Caballeronia sp. TF1N1: one gene and its partner. The protein of the gene in region 2 interacts with the protein of the main gene of each other region in a pairwise test. Links are inferred from orthologs where the notes say so. Each region holds a gene or a part of one and is shown on either strand. Other genes may lie near its edges. The genes, in order: LDZ28_RS04950 and ptsN.

Region 1 (3,652 bases), 840 kb from region 2 along the record:
ATGGCATGACGGTGCCGGCATCGCGACCGGCGAGCGCGGCATCGATATAACGGGCGATGGTGTCGGCGTTCGGCACGACGGTGACCGCGAGATTCCAGAGCTCGCCGTCGGCGGCGGCATCGAGCAAGGCTTGGGCGTCATCGCGTTGCAGCGGGCGAAGCTGGACGCGCGGTCCTTCGAGCGTCGGTTGAGGATCGGTCATGGCGTTTTGTGAGCGTGGCGGCGAAATGGCATGATCGCATGGAGGCGCGGGCTTCGGCACGCCGCCAGACGCGCCGAGGCCTACAGAAAGCCGAATGTGCCCGCTGATTCGTGGCATTCGTGAATGGCGACGACCCTATTGAGCCGGGCAGCACCGCTCGTCGTCTGCGCGTCCGATATCGTGAGAACGCGTCCGGTTCGTCTACGGAGCCGCAAGGTAATCGTTAATCGAAAAGACCGCGCGCCCGACTCGCGAGATTTCCGGCTCGAGCCATCCCACCGCTCAACCCGCCATATCGCCATCCCGTTGCGGCGCTTCAGCCTCCTCGTCCTGCGGCATGTCCCTAGGCATCGCCTCCTCCACCGGCAAAGTGAACCAGAACCGCGCGCCGCCATCGGCACGATTCTCCGCGCCGATGCGCCCGCCATGCGCCTCGACAATCGCCCGGCAGATCGCAAGCCCAAGCCCGATGCCCGGTTTCGCCGACTCCTTCTCCCCACGCGTGAACTTCTCGAACAAGCGCCCTTCGCTACCGGCAGGCACGCCCGGACCGTCGTCGTCGATACACACGCGCACGACGCGGCCATCGCCATCCTGCTCGGCCGCCGCGCTTATGCGTATGGCGGAACCCGCAGGCGTGTACTTCGCCGCGTTCTCCAGAAGGTTCGCGAAGAGCCGCTCCATCAGCACGGCATCGAGCATGAGAAGCGGCAGATCGGCGGGAACGCGCACCTGCACCGGACGGCCGGCGAGCGTCCTGCGCATGACGTTGAGGGCCGCGCCGACGGTCTCCTCGAGCATCGACCATTGACGGTTCAGCCGCACCGCGCCCGCCTGCAAACGCGCCATGTCGAGCAGATTCGTCACGAGCCCGCTCATGCGCAACGCTTCCTCGTGGATCGCATGGATCAGTTCGCGCGACGACGCTTCCGACGCCCCGCCCTCCAGCAACGACGCAAAGCCGACGATCGATGTCAGCGGCGTGCGCAGATCGTGCGATATCGCGGCCAGCAAGGCATTGCGCATGCGCTCCGATTCCATGTTGACGAGCGCGTCCTGCGCGATCTCCACGTAATGCACGCGCTCCAGCGCCAGCGCGATTTGCGCCGCGAAGGTTTCGATCATGCGCCGCTGCTCCGGCACGGCGAATTCGGCCTCGCGTCCCGTGACGAGCGCCAGCACGCCGCGCGTGCGCATCGGCGCCTTGAGCGGCAAGTAGAGCGCCGCAGCGGCTGGCAGCGTTTCCGAGCCATGTCCCGCCGGCTTTTGCTGATCGTAGACCCATTGCGCGATATCGATATCCAGACGCGCGGCATCAAGCGCCGTGTCGGGATTCGGCTCGCCCACTTTCTGGCGCACTTGTTCGGCGGCATCGGGCAGCAGAATCGCGACCTTCGCCTGGAAAATCTCCGCGACATGGCGCGTGCCGATCTCGATGATCTGCTCGGTCATCAACGCGGCCGCAAGCTCCTTGGTCATCGCGTACATGGCGCTCGTGCGCCGTTCCCGTTGCGATGCAATGCGCGCCTCGCGCCGCAAACTCGACGTGAGATGGCTGATGGTGAGCGAAGTCAGCAGCATCACGATGAAGGTCAGCAAATACTGCGTGTCCGTTACGGAGAACGACAGCGTCGGCGGCACGAAGAAGTAATCGAACGCGGCGACGGAGAGAAACGAGAGCATGACGCCCGGCCCGCGTCCGAGCCGTACCGCCGCGAAGATCACGCCCAGCAGATACAGCATCACGAGATTGGTGATCGCGAAATGGCGCGCTTCCAGGAAGTTCGCGACGACCGTAATGGCCGCACCGATGACGAGCGCAAGAAGGTACGCATGCGGCGGCGAATGCGCGGTGAACGACATTGCGTAGTTCGTGCGCGGTTCGTCGCGTGGACCGGTGGACACGAGCGTCACGTCGATATCCGCCGCCTGCCGCACGATGCGCTCGGTCATCGGCGTATCGAAGAGGCGGCGCCATCCGCCGGGCAAGGACGCACCCGCCACGAGCTTCGACACGTTGCGCATGCGCGCATAAGCGATGAGCGTGGCCGCCGCATCGGCGCCATCCAGCGTGACGGTTTCCGCGCCGAGTTCGGCGGCGAGCTTGAGGGCGTCGAAGGTGCGTTGACGCTTGTCATCGGGAAGGCGTTGCAGGCGCGGCGTCTCCACGTACACCGCGAGCCAGTCCGCCTTCAGCGCGCTCGCGAGCCGCGCCGCCGCACGCACCAGCGCCGCGCTTTCCGGGCCCGGACCGATGCACGCGATCAGCCGTTCGCGCGCGCGCCAGATACGCTCGATGGACTGATCGGCACGATACTCGCGCATCTGCGCATCCACGCGATCGGCGGTGCGCCGCAACGCCAGTTCGCGCAGCGCGATGAGATTGCCCTTGCGAAAGAAGTTGCGCACCGCATGCTCGGCCTGTTGCGGCAGATAGACCTTGCCGTCGCGCAGACGGTCGAGCAACTCTTCGGGCGGCAGGTCGACGAGCGTGACTTCGTCGGCGCGATCGAACACGCGGTCGGGCACCGTCTCCCATACGCGAATGCCGGTGATACGCCCGACGATATCGTTGAGACTTTCGAGGTGCTGGACATTGACCGTGGTGTATACGTCGATGCCCGCATCGAGCAGTTCCTGCACGTCCTGCCAGCGCTTCAGATGCCGCGAACCTTGCACGTTCGCGTGCGCGAGTTCGTCGACGAGGATCAGTTGCGGCTTGCGGGCGAGCGCGGCGTCGAGATCGAATTCGGCGAGAAGCCGCCCGCGATACTCGATGCGCGCAGGCGGCAGAACGTCGACTCCTTCGAGCAGCGCAAGCGTCTCTTTCCGCCCATGCGTTTCGACGACGCCCGCGACCACGTCGACACCCTCTTCGCGCAAACGCCGCGCGGCCTGCAACATGGCGAACGTCTTGCCCACACCCGCTGATGCTCCGAAAAAAATCTTCAGCCGGCCGCGCTGACGCTGCGCTTCCTCACGTTGCAGTTTGTCGAGGAGTTCATCGGGAGTGGGACGGGTCATCGTGGGCGGCGGATTGCTTCAAGCGTGATCGATCATCGAACATCGTCGAGCGCGAGATTCAATTTAAGCACATTCACTCGCGGCTCTCCGAAGAGAGCGAACTGTCTACCGGACGTTGCCTGCGCGACGAGCGTTTCGACCCGTGCGCGCGGCAGGCCGCGCGCCTTCGCCACGCGTTCGACCTGATACGCCGCCGCTGCCGGACTGATCTCGGGATCGAGCCCGCTGCCCGACGACGTCACGAGGTCGACAGGCGCGGACGCCGGATCGTCGAGCGCGGTGATCCGCGACTTGATTTCATCGGCGAGCGCGGGGTTCGTCGGACCGAGGTTCGAGCCGCTCGAAGCGCTCGCGTTATACGGGTTCGGCGTGGTCGCCGAGAGACGGCCCCAGAAGTAGCGCGGGGCATCGAATTGCTGGCCGATC
Region 2 (3,113 bases):
GGAGGCGCGGCATCGTCCACGGCGATCCGGGCCCTCATCAAGCAACTGATAGGAGCGGAAGACCCTAAAACTCCTCTTTCAGACAGCCGCATCGCCGAACTGCTGGCGGAACAAGGCTTCGTGGTCGCGCGGCGCACTGTCGCCAAGTATCGCGAGGCACTGAGAATTCCCGCAGTGAATCTGCGCAAGTCTCTTTGACCCGTCTCTATAGTCTGTCGCATGTCGCGACGGACGTTTACCGGCCGCAGCGCAAATGCGCGGACGAGCCGGCCGGTGCGCCCTTCCTCACGCGCTCGTAGCTCATGCGCTCTGGAGTCGCATCGCCGACCGGTATCGGACGAGCCTTGGCCTGGCGGCCATCAGCTTGGAGAGCAACTATGAACTTGAAGATCAGTGGACACCACCTCGAATTGACGCCTGCGTTGCGCGAGTACGTGATCACGAAACTGGACAGGGTGCTGCGTCACTTCGATCAAGTGATCGACGGCAGCGTTGTCCTCTCGGTCGACAATCATAGGGAAAAGGACAAGCGGCAAAAGTGTGAAATCAATTTGCACGTGAAGGGCAAGGACATTTTCATCGAGAGTTGTGACGTTGATATGTACGCGGCCATCGATCTGATGGTGGACAAGCTGGATCGTCAGGTCATCAAGCACAAGGACAAGATCCAGGGCCACGCTCACGAGGCCATCAAGTACCGCGCCGAAGCGCAAGAACTGGAAGCGCCGTCGCCCTGAATGCGGCGCGTCGCGTGATCCGAGGTCGTTTTGCACGTGCCCGCCGCCAGCCGGTGGGCGGGTTTGGAGGGAATCCTCCAACCTTGGCCGAACAGTCATCGAGAGCACAGACCAGAGCAAAGCCGCCCGCCTTGGCGGCTTTTTTGTTGGGAATCGGTTACGAGTCAGCACAAGCCATTGATTTCCCGGGTTTTGTACTGCACATTGAGTTGCAAATAGGGCAATGGCGCGCCGCACCATCACGCATTACCCTGTTCTATAATGGCCCGGTTGTTACAGGGGTTAACCAAACAGATACGCTGCAGGAAGCCCAAGCGCATTTTCCGTCCGATCGTCGCCGTGCGCGCTTACAGTAGCCACGATGAGGAGCTATCAGGCCACGCATCAGCCTGCCAACATGAATCGTTTAGCTAAATTTCTTCCCATCGAGAACGTGGTTCTCGGACTGGCCGTTACCAGCAAGAAGCGTGTATTCGAGCAGGCGGGTCTGATTTTCGAGAACCAGAACGGCATCGCCCGCAGCATCGTCACCGACAATCTTTTCGCTCGTGAGCGTCTCGGCTCGACTGGCCTTGGCGAAGGCGTCGCCATTCCGCATGGCCGCATCAAGGGGCTGAAGCAACCGCTCGCCGCCTTCGTGCGCCTGGCGGAGCCTGTCGCGTTCGAATCGCCCGACGGGCAGCCGGTTTCGCTCCTGATCTTCCTGCTCGTGCCCGAGCAGGCGACCCAGCAGCATCTTGAAATTCTCTCGGAGATCGCGCAATTACTCTCCGACAGCGAAGCGCGCGAGCGTTTGCACAAGGAAGAAAATCGCGAGGCCCTGTATCAGGTCCTCACGCAGTGGCAGCCGTAAGCGGCGCGCTCGCACTGCCGAGAGCCGCATTTGCAGCAGGCCAGCCGCCCTTCCCTGGCTTTTTGGGGCGTCTCGCTTATGCGGTGCTTCTGCGGCACAATCGTTTCAAACGCGATCTGAACGCGGGTCAAACGCAGTGAAATGCAGCACCATGCGGCTGATTGAAGCAATTCGCTTCGGCGCGCGTTGGCTGCTCCCGGCTTCCAACGGAGTTCCGGCCTCATGGATACGTCCAGCATCAACGCCCAAAGCATTTTCGACGACAACGCCGCCACTTTGAAGCTCAGTTGGCTGACTGGGCACGAAGGCTGGGAACGCGGGTTTTCGAGTGAAACCGTTGCCAACGCGACCTCCAGCGCGGACCTGGTCGGCCACCTGAATCTGATTCACCCCAACCGTATCCAGGTGCTCGGCGACGCCGAGATCAACTACTACCAGCGCCAGTCCGATGAAGACCGTTCGCGCCACATGGCCGAACTGATCGCGCTGGAACCGCCGTTTCTGGTGGTGGCCGGCGAAGTCGGCGCGCCGCCGGAACTCGTGCTGCGCTGCACGCGATCGTCCACACCGCTTTTCACGACGCGCATGTCCGCGGCCGCGGTCATCGACAGTCTGCGCGCTTACATGTCACGCATTCTCGCGCCACGCGCCACGCTGCATGGCGTGTTCATCGACATTCTGGGCATGGGAGTGCTTCTGACCGGCGACTCCGGCCTCGGCAAAAGCGAACTCGGGCTGGAGTTGATCAGCCGTGGTCACGGTCTGGTGGCCGATGACGCCGTGGATTTCGTGCGCCTTGGTCCTGATTTCGTCGAAGGGCGCTGCCCGCCCCTGCTGCAAAATCTGCTCGAAGTGCGCGGTCTCGGTCTGCTGGACATCAAGACGATTTTCGGCGAGACCGCCGTGCGCCGCAAAATGAAACTCAAGCTGATCGTGCAATTGGTCCGTCGGCCGGATGGCGAGTTTCAACGGCTTCCGCTGGAAAGTCAGACCGTGGATGTCCTCGGTCTGCCGATCAGCAAAGTGACGATTCAAGTCGCCGCGGGCCGAAACCTTGCTGTGCTGGTAGAAGCGGCGGTACGCAATACGATCCTGCAATTGCGCGGCATCGACACGTTGCGGGACTTCATGGACCGTCAGCGGCTCGCCATGCAGGACCCGGATAGCCAGTTCCCCGGCAAACTGATCTGATTTCCCGCCCGAGTTCACGCTCGAAGCGCGAAAAAACGGACCCGAAGCCAGTGCTAAGATAAGGCAATTGAAGCGAAGCCCATGCGTATCATCCTGATCACCGGCATCTCCGGCTCTGGCAAATCGGTTGCGCTGAACGCTCTCGCGGACGGCGGCTACTACTGCGTCGACAATCTGCCGCCGCGCTTCTTGCCCGAGCTGGCCGATTACCTGTCGAGCGAAGGACAGCAGCGTCTCGCCGTCGCCATCGACGCGCGTTCGAGCCATTCCCTGGACGATGTCCCCGGCATCATCCACACACTATCTAGCAAGTACGACCTGCGCGTGTTGTT

Evidence for each region.
Region 1: the proteins of ptsN (region 2) and LDZ28_RS04950 interact in binary tests that used the Escherichia coli proteins (3 or more experiments, as listed by UniProt). The link is inferred for Caballeronia sp. TF1N1 from one-to-one orthologs.

The regions. Positions count from the first base shown.
Region 1 is NZ_CP084626.1:1,080,410-1,084,061, reverse strand. What follows is about bases 285-3,620. They hold LDZ28_RS04950 (sensor histidine kinase KdpD), read right to left. Parts: upstream 3,227-3,620; coding sequence 485-3,226; downstream 285-484. Other genes in these bases: kdpC (potassium-transporting ATPase subunit KdpC), read right to left, coding at 3,259-3,620. Also shown: LDZ28_RS04955 (GNAT family N-acetyltransferase), read right to left, coding at 1-202; more of kdpC, read right to left, coding at 3,621-3,652. UniProt on the Escherichia coli protein: Member of the two-component regulatory system KdpD/KdpE involved in the regulation of the kdp operon. KdpD may function as a membrane-associated protein kinase that phosphorylates KdpE in response to environmental signals.
Region 2 is NZ_CP084626.1:240,066-243,178, reverse strand. What follows is about bases 66-2,862. They hold ptsN (PTS IIA-like nitrogen regulatory protein PtsN), read left to right. Parts: upstream 66-1,134; coding sequence 1,135-1,590; downstream 1,591-2,862. Other genes in these bases: hprK (HPr(Ser) kinase/phosphatase), read left to right, coding at 1,813-2,781; LDZ28_RS01190 (hypothetical protein), read left to right, coding at 821-1,093; hpf (ribosome hibernation-promoting factor, HPF/YfiA family), read left to right, coding at 378-737; LDZ28_RS01200 (RNA polymerase factor sigma-54), read left to right, coding at 66-198. Outside these bases: more of LDZ28_RS01200, read left to right, coding at 1-65; RNase adapter RapZ, read left to right, coding at 2,863-3,113. UniProt on the Escherichia coli protein: Seems to have a role in regulating nitrogen assimilation.